Regions from separate parts of the Faecalibacterium sp. i21-0019-B1 genome, predicted to be linked through region 1. Evidence: predicted binding sites of a transcription regulator. Region 1 holds the regulator's gene; the other holds the start of a gene.
What was found. The regulator NrdR, encoded in region 1, represses ribonucleotide reductase genes. The targets are predictions, from matches to a motif close to CACNANATNTNGTG.
Positions count from the first base shown of each region.

Region 1 (6,808 bases):
GTCCGGTGAGACGGATTTTGACCCGGAAGCTGCGATCGATGAGATCGGCACCACCGCCTATCTGACCTTCCGCGAGGGAAGCAGTGTGGACGGTGAGCTGATCCTGGACGGCTCCATGATCGAGAGCGCCGCAGCTCAGTATGGCCCCGTCAGCAATGGCGGTGCTTCGGAATATTTCGTCTCCTTGAAGTTCACCGATGACGGTGCCAAGGCATTTGGCGATGCTACCACAAAGCTGGCTGCATCGGGCGGCACCATCAGCATCTGGCTGGACGATGAAAACGTGAGCACGGCCACGGTCAACACCGCTATTACCGATGGCTCTGCCATCATTACAAGCTCGGCTTCCAATCCTTTCACGCAGGAGCAGGTCGTCAAGATGGCCCGCCAGATCAACTCCGGCGCACTGCCCTTTGCACTGACGGTGGACAGCTATTCCACCGTCAGCCCCAGTCTGGGCGAGAACAGCCTGAGCGCCATGGTTCTGGCCGGCCTGATCGCCTTTGCACTGATCGTGGTGTTCATGACGATGCTGTACCGTCTGCCGGGCTTCCTTGCATGTATTGCACTGGCTGGTCAGGTGGCAGCAACGCTGGCGTTCGTTTCCGGTTACTTCCCGGTGTTTGAAAGCTTTACCATGACCCTGCCCGGCATCGCAGGCATCATCCTTGCCATCGGCATGGGCGTGGATGCCAATGTTATCACGGCAGAACGCATCAAGGAAGAGCTGAAAAACGGCAAGTCGCTGGATGGCGCACTCAAGAGCGGTTTTGCCCGCGGCCTGACCCCCATCGTTGACGGCAACGTGACCATCGTCATCGTGGCCATCGTGCTGATGGGTGCCTTTGGCCCCTCGGACGGCATGTTTGCAAAGGCACTCCACTTTGTGTTCTTTGCCTTTGGCCCCTCCACCGCAGGCACTATTTATGCCTTCGGTTACACGCTGCTCACCGGCGTGCTGCTGAACTTTGTGTTTGGCGTGTTTGCTACCCGTGTGATGATCCGCGGTGCGGCATCCATCAAGGCTCTGCGCAACCCTTGGCTTTACGGCGCTGAAAAGCCCGGCAAGGAAAAAACCGAGAAGAAGCCTATCGACTTTGTGGGCCTGCGCAAGCGTTTCCTGACGATCTCCTCCTGCCTGATGGCAGCCATCGTGCTGTGCGCTGTGGTTTTGGGTGTCCATCTGGATACCGAGTTCACCGGCGGTGCCATGATCACCCTGAGCTACGAGGGCAGCTTTACCATGTCGGATGTGCAGAAGGTTGCATCCTCTGCATTGGAGAATAACGGCCTGACCCTGCAGACCGGCGAGAATGTTGCTACCGGTGGCCAGACCCTGAAAATCTCGATGCCCGGTACCGAAACAGTGACTACCGAGCAGGTGGCTAAGCTGCTGGACAGCCTGAACGAAAGCTGCCCGGACAACAATTTTGAACAGCTGTCGCTGAGCAACGTCAGCGCTGCCATGGGCACCAAGTTCCTGCAGAAGAGTCTGGTTGCCGTGGTGTTTGCACTGGTGCTGATCCTGCTGTACATCGCCCTGCGCTTCAAGAACATCGGCGGCCTGACCGGCGGCATGATGGCAGTGCTGGCGCTTGTGAACGACCTGATGGTGGTGTTTGGCACCTTTGTGCTGCTGCGCACCGCGCTGGATGGCAACTTCATTGCCGCCATGCTTACCATCCTTGGCTACTCCATCAACGATACTGTTGTGGTCTACGACCGTATCCGCGAGAACCGCACCCTGATGGGCAAAAAGGCATCCTTTGAAGAGCTGGTGAACCACTCGGTGAACCAGTCCGCCCGCCGCACCCTGATCACCACCATTACCACGGTGATGGCGCTGGGCGTTATGTGCATCGTGGCAAAGCTGTATGGTCTGGACAGCATCTTTACCTTTGCGTTCCCGCTGATGATGGGCATGATCAGCGGCGTGTACACTTCGCTGTGCGTTTCCACCTCTGCGTGGGTGCTGTGGAGTGAGCGCAAGCCCAAGACCAAAGCCTAAAAACACAGCCCGGTCAGACCGGACAGGAGGAACAGAACATGAAGTGTCCCTATTGCGGAGCCGAGGAATCCAAAGTGATCGATTCCCGCCCCACCGAAGACAGTGAGCGCATCCGCCGCCGCCGCGAATGCCTGAGCTGCCATATGCGCTTTACGACCTATGAGGTCGTGGAGACTGTTCCGCTTGTGGTCATCAAAAAGGACAGCTCCCGTGAGCCGTTCGACCGGCAGAAGCTGCTCAACGCCATGGTGCGTGCCTGCGCCAAGCGGCCGGTCAGCTACGAATCGCTGGAGCGTGCGGTAAGCAGCATTGAGCAGACGCTGCTCAGCTCCTACGACCGTGAGATCCCCAGCGTGCGCATCGGTGAGCTGACCATGCAGGAACTGAAAAAGATCGACGAAGTGGCATATGTTCGCTTTGCATCGGTCTACCGTCAGTTTGCAGACGTGGAAAGCTTTTTCAATGAGCTGAAAAAGCTGATGGGCGACCGCAAGGAACCACAGAAATAATTCGCATCAGAACACCGGCTTTCGCCCAATGGGGCAGGGCCGGTGTTTTTGTTTATACCAGCCGGTGCGAGAGCCATTCCAGTGTTTCCACCTGTACCTGTGCGCGGCGCAGCTCACCAAAGGCTTCCTCTGGGGCACCCATTTCCAGGTGTCCGTCCGCCGCCCGCAGTGCAGCTTCCAGCTCGGTAAAATCTGCGGTGCGCAGCAGGTGGTTCATTTTGGTGCGCATTTGGTCGCACCGGTCGGCACCATCAGCAAGCGCCTGCCGGGCGGCAGGGTAGTCGGCATTGCGGATGGCTTCGGCGGCGGTGTCAAGGTCTGCCGAGATCACATCCGCAAAGCTCTGCACCTTCCAGCTGCTGTAAAAGGCTACGCTCAACAGTACGGCCACAATGGCGATACATGCATAGATCCGCTTCATCCGCTCACCTCAATGGGAGCCGCCGGCACGGCGGTTCTCTTTTTTTAGCAAAAAATAATCCTCGGTCTCGTTGCCGATCAGCAGCAAAATTTCTTCCGGCAGCAGGGTGTTGGCCTGCGCCGTGCGTTCCAGCCACGCGCGGTCCTTGCCGCACCAGCGCAGGTTGTCTTCCAGCACCTGTCCGTCCAGCACAAAGGGAATGGTGGCGTTGGTATGGGTCACCTTCAGCTGCAGGTCAGCAAGACGGGCTGGCTCTTTTTCTGGCCGCAGTGCTGCCGAAAGGGTGCCGTTCGTCTCGATCACCGCGTAGGAGACCTCCCGTGGGTCAAAAATATTTTTACCGCGCAGCGCTTCCATCAGGTCGGCTGTGGTCAGCCGCAGCATCCGCAAGGCTTTCTGATCGATCTGCCCGTCCAAGATCACCGTTTTGGGTCTGCCGGAGAGAAAGTTGAAGAATTTCTGGCTGCGGAAGCTCAGCACGGAGCCCAGCAGTTCCAGCGCTGCAATGAGAAACAGCGGGATCAGGCTGGATGTGATGGGCACCTCTTCCGATTCAATGGAGATGGATGCCAGATTGGAAATGAGAATGGTGGACACCAGTTCTTCTGGCTGCAGTTCGCCCAGCTGGCGCTTGCCCATCAGCCGCATGGCAAACAGAACGCACAGATAAATGATGATAGTGCGGCAGATCAGAAGCTTCAAGTAACAAGACCTCCTGTCGTTTCTGGCGGAATGGATGCCGCTGTAGCCGGGCATACTGCTGTGCAAAGGAGTGGTTGGATGCGGCAGTTATCACAGAGCCTTGCGGCAAATCTTGCGGTGCTGGACAAAATGTTTGGCACCTCTGCGGATTATTATGCCAAGGAGATCACGATTTATCATTGCAGGGGAAGCATCCTGCTGTTTGACGGCATGGCAAGCCTGGATTCTTTGTGGGAGCTTTTACTGGATGCGGCCAGCCGTCAGGCACCGCCGCAGCAGGCAGGCCAGCGTTGCACCGGGCCGCAGGTCTTTGAGCTGATCCTGCACGGCTCAGCATTTCCGGCAGAAAGTGAGCCGGTAACAGATCTGGCTGATCTGATCAAACGAATGACGGCAGGCATGGCGGTCTTACTGCTGGACGGCTGCGCAAAGGGCATTGCCTTCTCGGTGCAGGGACTGAAGTTCCGCTCGGTAGACGAGCCTTCCGGGGAGGGCAATCTGCGCGGCTCCCGCGAAGGCTTTGCCGACCTGCTGCGGGTCAATCTGAGCCTGCTGCGGCGGCTCATCCGTACCGAACATCTGGTGCAGGAGGTGGCGCAGGCCGATACCGAAATGCAAACGGAATACGCCATCTGCTACTGCAAAAACAGGGCAGACTCCGCCATGGTGATCCGTGTGCGCAAAGCGCTTGCCGCTGCAAAGCCGGAGCTTTTGCTGGATTCCAGTTACTTTGTGCCGTGGCTGCTGCCGGGCAAGGCGCGGCTGTTCACGCCGGTAAGCTACACCGAGCGGCCTGCCGTGGCGGCGGCAAAGATCTGTGAGGGCAAGATTGTGGTGCTGGTCAACGGAAGTCCCTCTGCCATGGTGCTTCCGGCTCTTTTCTGCGAAAATTTTGAGTGCTTGGACGATTATGCATCCACCGCCGTGTTTTCCTCTTTTCTGCGCATCCTCAAATATGTTTCGTTCTACCTCACAGTATTTCTGCCGGGTGTGTTCGTCTGTCTGGCGGTCTACCTGCCGGAGCTGATCCCACCGCAGCTTCTGTACAAGATCGAAGCGGCGGAGAAGGCCACACCGCTGCCGCTGTTTGCGGAAATGCTGCTGGTCATACTCATTTTGGAGGTCATCCGGGAAGCAGGTCTGCGGATGCCGCAGTCGCTGGGGCATTCGGTCAGTCTGGTGTCCGCGTTGATCATCGGCGATGCTGCCATTGCCACCGGGCTTATGAGCACGCCGGTGATCTTTGTGGCAAGCATCACGGCCATCGCGGTGTTCGTCACGCCCTCTTTGTACGAGCCTGCTACGCTGCTGCGTCTGGGTGTGGTGCTGGCTGCAGGTCTTGCCGGGCCGGTGGGCCTTGCGGGGGCTTTTTTTGCAGTTCTGCTCAGTCTTTCCGGCACAGCCTGCCTGCAGGTGCCATATCTGGCGGCGCATCCGTTCCCGCAGCGGCCTATGGCAGAGGATGGCATCATCCGCCGCAACTACCGCCGCCTTTCAGCGCACGACTTTAATATCTGGCAGAAACGGGAGGGAAAATGATACAAAAACAGAAAGGCTTTTCTGCTCCCGTGCTGGCACTGAGCGTGTGGACAGCTGCGCTGGCAGAAGAAATGCAGACCGGTATCTCTCCGCGTGGGATGATCATTCATGGAGCGGTTCAGGCTCTTTTGCTCACATGCATCAGTGGGGTGTTCTCTGCCTGCTGGCAGCGGGCAGCCATGCAGGGGGTCTGGCTGTTTTCCGCAGGAGCATGGTTTCTGGCAGAGTTGTTTGGAACCGTAATGCAGGCCCAGAACATCTGCCAGCAGGAGTTCCGCTCCATGGCGCTGATCGGCCTGCTGCCGCTTTTGCTCTGGGCAGGGTGGTGTATTCCGCCTTCCGGCTGGGATGCTCCGGCACGGGTGCTGTGGTGGTTCGTGCTGCTGGGTGGGCTGGTCTGTCTGACAGGGCTTGCCGGGCAGATGGACTGGGCGCACTTGCTGACGGCAGATGCTGTGCAACTGGCCCGCTGGCCGCGTGTTCCGCTGTATGCGGAGTATTTGTTCTGGCCGCTTCTTGCAGGTTATGAAGAGCCGCGCAGCATGTCCTGGCTGCCATGGCTCACCTTTCTGGCACAGGCGGGTCTTACTGCCGGGATGTGCCTCGTATTTGGCGCAGCGGATTACCCGGCACAGGAACTGCTGCGGGCATGGAGTGCAGATGTTTTCTCCCGCATGGATGCGCTGCTTTTGCTCATCTGGCTCACCTGCGCGATCTTCCGCACCGGCTTTCTCTGTGCGGCAGTGCGTACCGTGTGGCAGCGCGCGGTGCAGTGCGGGAAAGGAGCGGCAAAATGAAGCAGAAGAAACTGCGCTCTCTCAGTGCGATGCTTTTGATCGGGTGGTGCCTGATTTTTCTGCGCTGCGAGACCACCGAAAAAAGCATGGTGCGTGCGCTGTATCTTGCTCAGAAGGAACAGTCCATCACCGTAGGGCTGCTGTATCAGGCTCCGGAAGCCGCCGCCGATGCATCCGAGGCTTCTGGGGCTGTGCAGCTGCAGTTGGCGCAGGCGGACACGCTGGCAAAAGCGCTGGCGGCGGCGCAAAAGCAACTGCCGCAAAAAGCGGATTACCGCCTGTGCGATTATCTGCTGATCGATCAAGATGCATCGGCAGAGCTGCTTGCAGCGTATGAGCGTACGGTGCTGGAAAACAGGCAGGGCAGGGTATCGGCAAAAGTTTCTGTGCTGGAAATAGACGATGGATTTTTGGAGGAACTTCCAGCAGAAAAGCAGGAATTTCCGAACAAACTGCTTGAGCAGCTCAAGCAGTGCGCAGACCAGATGCCGAGGCTTTACCAGTATCAGGACGGAATGCTTCTGCCGCAGCTGCGGGCAGAGAAACAGGAAGTGGCACTTGCAGATACAAGCATCCTCTGGCGAGTGGAAAACAGCATTGAGCTGGAGACCCGGCAGGCGGAAACAGCGCGGCTTTTGCTGGAAATGGGCGGCGTGCATACTTTCTGGCTGGAAGGTGAGCCGGTAACGGTCCGCCGATGCAGCGTGTCTGTCACCCTGCGGGAAGAAACTGCCAGTCTGCGGCTGGACTGTCAGCGCAGCTATGATACGCCGCAGCCCAGCGCCGCACAGTGCGAACAGCTGGCAGAACTGTGCACGCAGACGGTGCAGTC
Region 1 is NZ_AP031425.1:1,588,822-1,595,629, reverse strand. It holds gene secF (protein translocase subunit SecF) at 1-2,008, shown strand, start outside; gene nrdR (transcriptional regulator NrdR) at 2,047-2,517, shown strand; gene ACGHP1_RS08050 (DUF4363 family protein) at 2,570-2,938, opposite strand; gene ACGHP1_RS08045 (DUF421 domain-containing protein) at 2,948-3,640, opposite strand; gene ACGHP1_RS08040 (spore germination protein) at 3,719-5,179, shown strand; gene ACGHP1_RS08035 (hypothetical protein) at 5,176-5,976, shown strand; gene ACGHP1_RS08030 (hypothetical protein) at 5,973-6,808, shown strand, end outside.

Region 2 (6,808 bases), 1.3 Mb from region 1:
TTTGTTTAACGCCATTGTAGTACGTGTGTAGCCCAAGTCATAAAGGGCATGATGATTTGACGTCATCCCCACCTTCCTCCGTTTTGTCAACGGCAGTCTGGCCAGAGTCCTCTTGCGTAGTAACTGACCATAAGGGTTGCGCTCGTTGCGGGACTTAACCCAACATCTCACGACACGAGCTGACGACAACCATGCACCACCTGTCTCCTTGCTCCGAAGAGATTACATATTTCTATGTCTGTCAAGGGATGTCAAGACTTGGTAAGGTTCTTCGCGTTGCGTCGAATTAAACCACATACTCCACTGCTTGTGCGGGCCCCCGTCAATTCCTTTGAGTTTCAACCTTGCGGTCGTACTCCCCAGGTGGATTACTTATTGTGTTAACTGCGGCACTGAAGGGGTCAATCCTCCAACACCTAGTAATCATCGTTTACGGTGTGGACTACCAGGGTATCTAATCCTGTTTGCTACCCACACTTTCGAGCCTCAGCGTCAGTTGGTGCCCAGTAGGCCGCCTTCGCCACTGGTGTTCCTCCCGATATCTACGCATTCCACCGCTACACCGGGAATTCCGCCTACCTCTGCACTACTCAAGAAAAACAGTTTTGAAAGCAGTTTATGGGTTGAGCCCATAGATTTCACTTCCAACTTGTCTTCCCGCCTGCGCTCCCTTTACACCCAGTAATTCCGGACAACGCTTGTGACCTACGTTTTACCGCGGCTGCTGGCACGTAGTTAGCCGTCACTTCCTTGTTGGGTACCGTCATTATCTTCCCCAACAACAGGAGTTTACAATCCGAAGACCTTCTTCCTCCACGCGGCGTCGCTGCATCAGGGTTTCCCCCATTGTGCAATATTCCCCACTGCTGCCTCCCGTAGGAGTCTGGGCCGTGTCTCAGTCCCAATGTGGCCGTTCAACCTCTCAGTCCGGCTACCGATCGTTGCCTTGGTGGGCCATTACCTCACCAACTAGCTAATCGGACGCGAGGCCATCTCAAAGCGGATTGCTCCTTTTCCCTCTGGTCGATGCCGACCCGTGGGCTTATGCGGTATTAGCAGTCGTTTCCAACTGTTGTCCCCCTCTTTGAGGCAGGTTCCTCACGCGTTACTCACCCGTTCGCCACTCGCTCGAGAAAGCAAGCTCTCTCTCGCTCGTTCGACTTGCATGTGTTAGGCGCGCCGCCAGCGTTCGTCCTGAGCCAGGATCAAACTCTTTATAAATGATATTTATCACTTTTAAAGTGTTAAATCTTGTTCGCTCAGCACGCAATCGCTTGCGTCCTGTGTGAATTACTTTTGGAATTGTTTTTAGTGTTTTTCCAAACACTTAAAAGGTTCCTTACAAGTTTTTCGATATTGTTCAATTTTCAAGGTCCTGTAGCGCCTCAGCCTTTCGGCTGACGACCTGTTTATTGTACCACCGAAGTGGTTTTTTGTCAAGCCTTATTTTTTAGAAGCTTTTGAACTTTCTGAACTTGGACTGCTTCAAGCATCTCAGTGTCAGCTGGTGTTTTCTGCGTCTATTGGTTCTTTTCAAGGGCTTCCTGCTGAGGCTTCGGAAGTCATTCTTTTGCCTCAGCACTTGGCGCTCAAGTATAATACCACACCCCCGCCTCCTTGTCAACACTTTTTGACAGATTTTTTCCATTCTTTTTTGCGCACGACCGGAAACGGCATCTGACCGTGAGGTATATGCGCCGCAGCTGCTTTGGTGCAGCTTGGCACAAATGCCCTTTCTCTTTACTTATATAATGTATTATAAAGCTTTCGCCGTATAATATTTTGCGATATTACACCTCGGAAACAGGTGTGCGTTGTCAAGAGGTCTTGGCTCAGATTTTATCCTGAAAATTATCCATGAATTTTGGCTAAAACTCCAAAACGCAAAATGTAGTGGTATTTTCCTTGACTTGCCACTAGATAGTGATAGAATAGAGCTACATTCAGTTTGTTGGATATCGTGTGCGTAAAACGGGTATCTCTTATTGTAAGAGATACCCGTTCACACTGTGCTTTATTTGTTAAGGAGGAGAGCCGATGAAGATCATCAAACGCAACGGTGCAGAGGTCCCCTTTGATATCACCAAGATCATCACCGCTGTTACTAAGGCCAGCGATTCCGTGAGCGGCCAGAGCCGTCTAACCAAGGACCAGATCACCCAGATCGCCGCTGCTGTTACCGACCAGTGTCAGGCGCTGAACCGCGCCGTCAGCGTGGAAGAAGTGCAGGATATGGTGGAGAACCAGCTCATGGACATCAAGGCACATGATGTGGCCCGGCACTACATCACCTACCGCTATGTGCAGAGCCTGAAGCGCCAGACCAACACCACCGATGAGCGCATCCTGAGCCTGATCGAGTGCCAGAACGAAGAGGTCAAGCAGGAGAACGCCAATAAGAACCCCACCGTGAACAGCGTACAGCGCGACTATATGGCCGGTGAGATCTCCAAAGATCTGACCGCCCGTCTGCTGCTGGACCCGGAGATCGTCAAGGCACATCAGGAGGGTCTGATCCACTTCCACGATTCCGACTACTTTGCCCAGCACATGCACAACTGCGATCTGGTGAATCTGGAGGACATGCTGCAGAACGGCACCGTCATTTCCGGCACCTATATTGAAAAGCCTCACAGCTTCTCCACCGCCTGCAACATCGCCACCCAGATCATTGCACAGGTGGCATCCAACCAGTACGGCGGCCAGAGCATCAGCCTGACCCACCTCGCCCCCTTTGTGGATGTCTCCCGCAAGAAGATCGCCGCTGAGGTAGAAGTGGAAATGGCCGGTCTGGACGTTTCTGCCGAGCGCAAGAAGGAGATCGTAGAGCGCCGCCTGCGCAGCGAGATCAACCGCGGTGTGCAGACCATCCAGTATCAGGTGGTCACGCTGATGACCACCAATGGTCAGGCCCCCTTTATCACCGTGTTCATGTATCTGGGTGAGGCGCGCAATCCGCAGGAGAAGGCAGACCTTGCCATCATCATTGAGGAGACTATCCGCCAGCGCTATCAGGGCGTGAAGAACGAGGCCGGTGTGTGGATCACCCCCGCCTTCCCCAAGCTGATCTATGTGCTGGAAGAGGACAACATCCGCCCCGGCACTCCCTACTATTATCTGACCGAGCTGGCCGCCAAGTGCACCGCAAAACGCATGGTGCCCGACTATATCTCCGAGAAGAAGATGCTGGAGCTCAAGGTGGACAAAAACGGCGAAGGCCACTGCTACACCTGCATGGGCTGCCGCAGCTTCCTGACCCCCTATGTGGACCCCGAGACCGGCAAGCCCAAATACTACGGTCGGTTCAATCAGGGCGTTGTCACCATCAATCTGGTGGATGTGGCACTCTCCTCCAAGGGCAACTTTGAGAAGTTCTGGAAGATCTTCGACGAGCGTCTGGCCCTGTGCCACCGCGCACTGCAGGCACGGCACAAGCGGCTGCTGGGCACTCCCAGCGATGCCGCTCCCATTCTGTGGCAGTATGGTGCACTGGCTCGCCTGAAAAAGGGGGAAAAGATCGACAAGCTGCTGTTCGGCGGCTACTCCACCATCAGTCTGGGCTATGCCGGTCTGTATGAGTGCGTGAAGTATATGACCGGCAAGAGCCACACCGATGCCGGTGCAAAGCCCTTTGCTCTGAGCGTGATGCAGCACATGAACGACAAGTGCAACGCCTGGAAAAAGGCCGAGAACATCGACTACTCTCTCTATGGCACCCCGCTGGAATCCACCACCTACAAGTTCGCCAAGTGCCTGCAGAAGCGCTTTGGCATCGTGCCCGGCATTACCGACAAGAACTATATCACCAACAGCTACCATGTGCATGTGTCGGAGCAGATCGATGCCTTCACCAAGCTGAAGTTTGAATCCGACTTCCAGCGCCTGTCCCCGGGCGGTGCCATCAGTTATGTGGAAGTGCCCAACATGCAGGACAATCTGGAAGCCGTCATAAGTGTGCTGCAGTTCATCTATGACAACATCATGTATGCGGAGTTGAACACCAAGTCGGATTACTGTCAGGTCTGCGGTTATGACGGCGAGATCAAGATCGTGGAGGATGACGGCAAGTTGGTGTGGGAGTGCCCCAAGTGCGGCAACCGCGACCAGAACAAGCTGAACGTTGCCCGCCGCACCTGTGGCTATATCGGCACCCAGTTCTGGAATCAGGGCCGCACGCAGGAGATCAAGGACCGCGTGCTGCATCTGTAACCTTTTTGTAGAAAGGAAAGCATCCTTGCCCTCTCCGTCATCGCTGACGCGATGCCACCTCCCCCAAAGTGGGAGGCCTTGACAGTCCATGCAAAGTGTGTGGTTTCGCCAGGGGCTCTCCCTTTGACAGACTTCCCCCGCGCCGGGGGAAGATGGCGAAGCCAAAAGGGGGAACAGGCTGGGCGCGAAGCGGCCTGAGAGGGCTAGGCCGCTAAAATTATGAACTACGCAACCATCAAATACTATGACATTGCCAACGGCCCGGGGGTGCGCACCAGCGTGTTCGTGTCCGGCTGCCGCCACCACTGCCCAGGGTGCTTCAACGCCGTGGCGTGGGACTTTGACTATGGCCAGCCCTTCGACAAACCCACCCGCAACGAAGTGTTTGCATCCTGCCAGCCGGACTATATCGCGGGCCTTTCTCTGCTGGGCGGCGAACCCATGGAGCCGGAAAATCAGCGGGAGCTGCTGCCCTTCGTGCGCAACTTCAAGGCCTTGTACCCGAACAAAACGGTATGGTGCTATTCCGGCTACACCTGGGAACAGCTGACCGGCAAAGAGCCAAGCCTTGCCCGGTGTGAAGCCACCGACGAGCTGCTGAGCCTGCTGGATGTGCTGGTGGACGGCGAGTTCGTGCAGGCAAAGCACGATATCTCCCTGCGGTTCCGGGGCAGCAGCAACCAGCGTCTGCTGGATGTGAAAAAGACCCTTGCCGCCGGTCAGCCCGTGTGGTGGGAGGACGAAAAGGTGTTCGCCACCCATACTATGGAAAAATAAACATAACAGAAAAGAGCGTCCGGTTTTCCACTTCCTGAACGGAACGTGTGGAAAACCGAACGCTTTCTTTTTTGTTTTACTCTCTGCTGCCCACGGCATCCTCGATGATGCGCAGGAAGGCATTGCCGTAGCGGGCGGCTTTCTTCTCGCCCACACCGCTGATATTCAGCAGTTCATCGGTGCTCAGCGGCTTCTTTTCCACCATTTCCCGCAGGGTGGCATCGCTGAACACCATAAAGGCCGGGATATTCTGCTTTCCGGCCAGCCGCTTGCGCTGAGCATAGAGGGCATTCAGCAGCTTTTCGTCAAACTCGCTCAGCTCGCCTGCCACCGCCTTTGTGCGGCGCGGCTTCTCGGTCAGGCGGCGGGCATTATCCGCCGCGCGCCGCCGGGAATACTCCACCTGCAGCTGCGCTTCCTGCTCTGCGGCCAGACAGCAGGAGCAGTTGCCGCATTTCTTTGGTGCAGCTTCGCCGAAGTAATGCAGCAGAAATCCCCGCAGACAGTCCTGCGTGGTGGAATAAAATGTCATGTACTTGAGCCGTTCCTCGGCCTTGCGGGCAGCTTCGGCCTTTACATCGGCGGGCAGGCCGTTGTCTGCCTCCATCTCCTTCTCGATGAAGAACCGGATGGTGCGCACATCGGTGCCGGAATAGAGCAGCGTGCACCGGGCGGGCTGTCCATCGCGGCCTGCACGGCCTGCTTCCTGATAATAACTTTCCACATCCTTGGGCATATTGTAGTGGATCACGAACCGCACGTTGGGCTTGTCGATGCCCATGCCGAAGGCATTGGTCGCCACCATGACCTGCACCCGGTCATAGAGGAAATCGTCCTGATTCTTCCGCCGGGTATCCGCGTCCAGCTTGGCATGGTAGGCCGCAGCCCGGATACCGCGGCTCTGCAGCAGGCGGGCAGTCTCATCCACCTGCTTTGTGGTGCTGCAGTAGACGATGCCCGCGTTGTCACCCTCTTTCAGCACAAGATCCAGCAGCTCCTTCGGATTCTGGCTGGGCAGGGCGCGCCGGGTCTCAAAATAGAGGTTGGGCCGGTCAAAGCTGGTGGTCACCTCGTAGGGCTTCTGCAAGGCCAGCTGTTCCCGGATGTCGTCCCGCACATGGGCGGTGGCCGTGGCCGTGAATGCGCCTACCACCGGACGGCTGGGCAGGCTGTCCACAAAGGCTTTGATGCGCAGGTAGCTGGGCCGGAAGTCCTGTCCCCACTGGCTGATGCAGTGGGCCTCGTCCACCGTCACCATACTGATGGTCCGTTCCTGCGCAAACCGCTGGAAGCCGGGCATTTCCAGCCGCTCCGGTGCCACATAGATGATCTTGTACCAGCCTTCCCGGGCGCGGCGCAGCATCAGGGCCTTCTGGTTGTCGGTGAGGCTGTTGTTGAGGAAAGCCGCCGCCACACCGGCCTGCACCAGTGCCCCCACCTGATCCTTCATCAGGCTGACCAGCGGCGACACCACGATGGTGATGCCCGGCAAAAGCAGCGCCGGCACCTGATAGCAGATGGATTTACCCGCACCGGTGGGCATCACCGCCAGTACATCCTGCCCGGCAAGCAGGCGGCTGACGATCTCCTCCTGCCCGGGGCGGAAGCTGTCGTAGCCAAATACCTTTTTTAAGATCGAGTGCGGGTTTTCCATGGGTTCCTCCGTATCATAGAATAGGTTTTTTTCTGCGCAATGTCTTCAAAACCATATCAGTATACCACAAAAGCCGGGCTTTTGCGCAGGTGCAGAGCCGTTTTTTTGGCAAAAAGCACGAAATGTCAAAGGTAATTTTTTTGCAAATGATAGCTTTTCAGGCGCGAA
Region 2 is NZ_AP031425.1:2,848,598-2,855,405, forward strand. It holds rRNA gene ACGHP1_RS14185 (16S ribosomal RNA) at 1-1,221, opposite strand, end outside; gene nrdD (anaerobic ribonucleoside-triphosphate reductase) at 2,038-4,209, shown strand; gene nrdG (anaerobic ribonucleoside-triphosphate reductase activating protein) at 4,429-4,986, shown strand; gene ACGHP1_RS14200 (RecQ family ATP-dependent DNA helicase) at 5,063-6,640, opposite strand.
Region 2: nrdD (anaerobic ribonucleoside-triphosphate reductase) is a predicted target of NrdR. The motif match lies at 1,883-1,896, and genes of this name have one in related genera.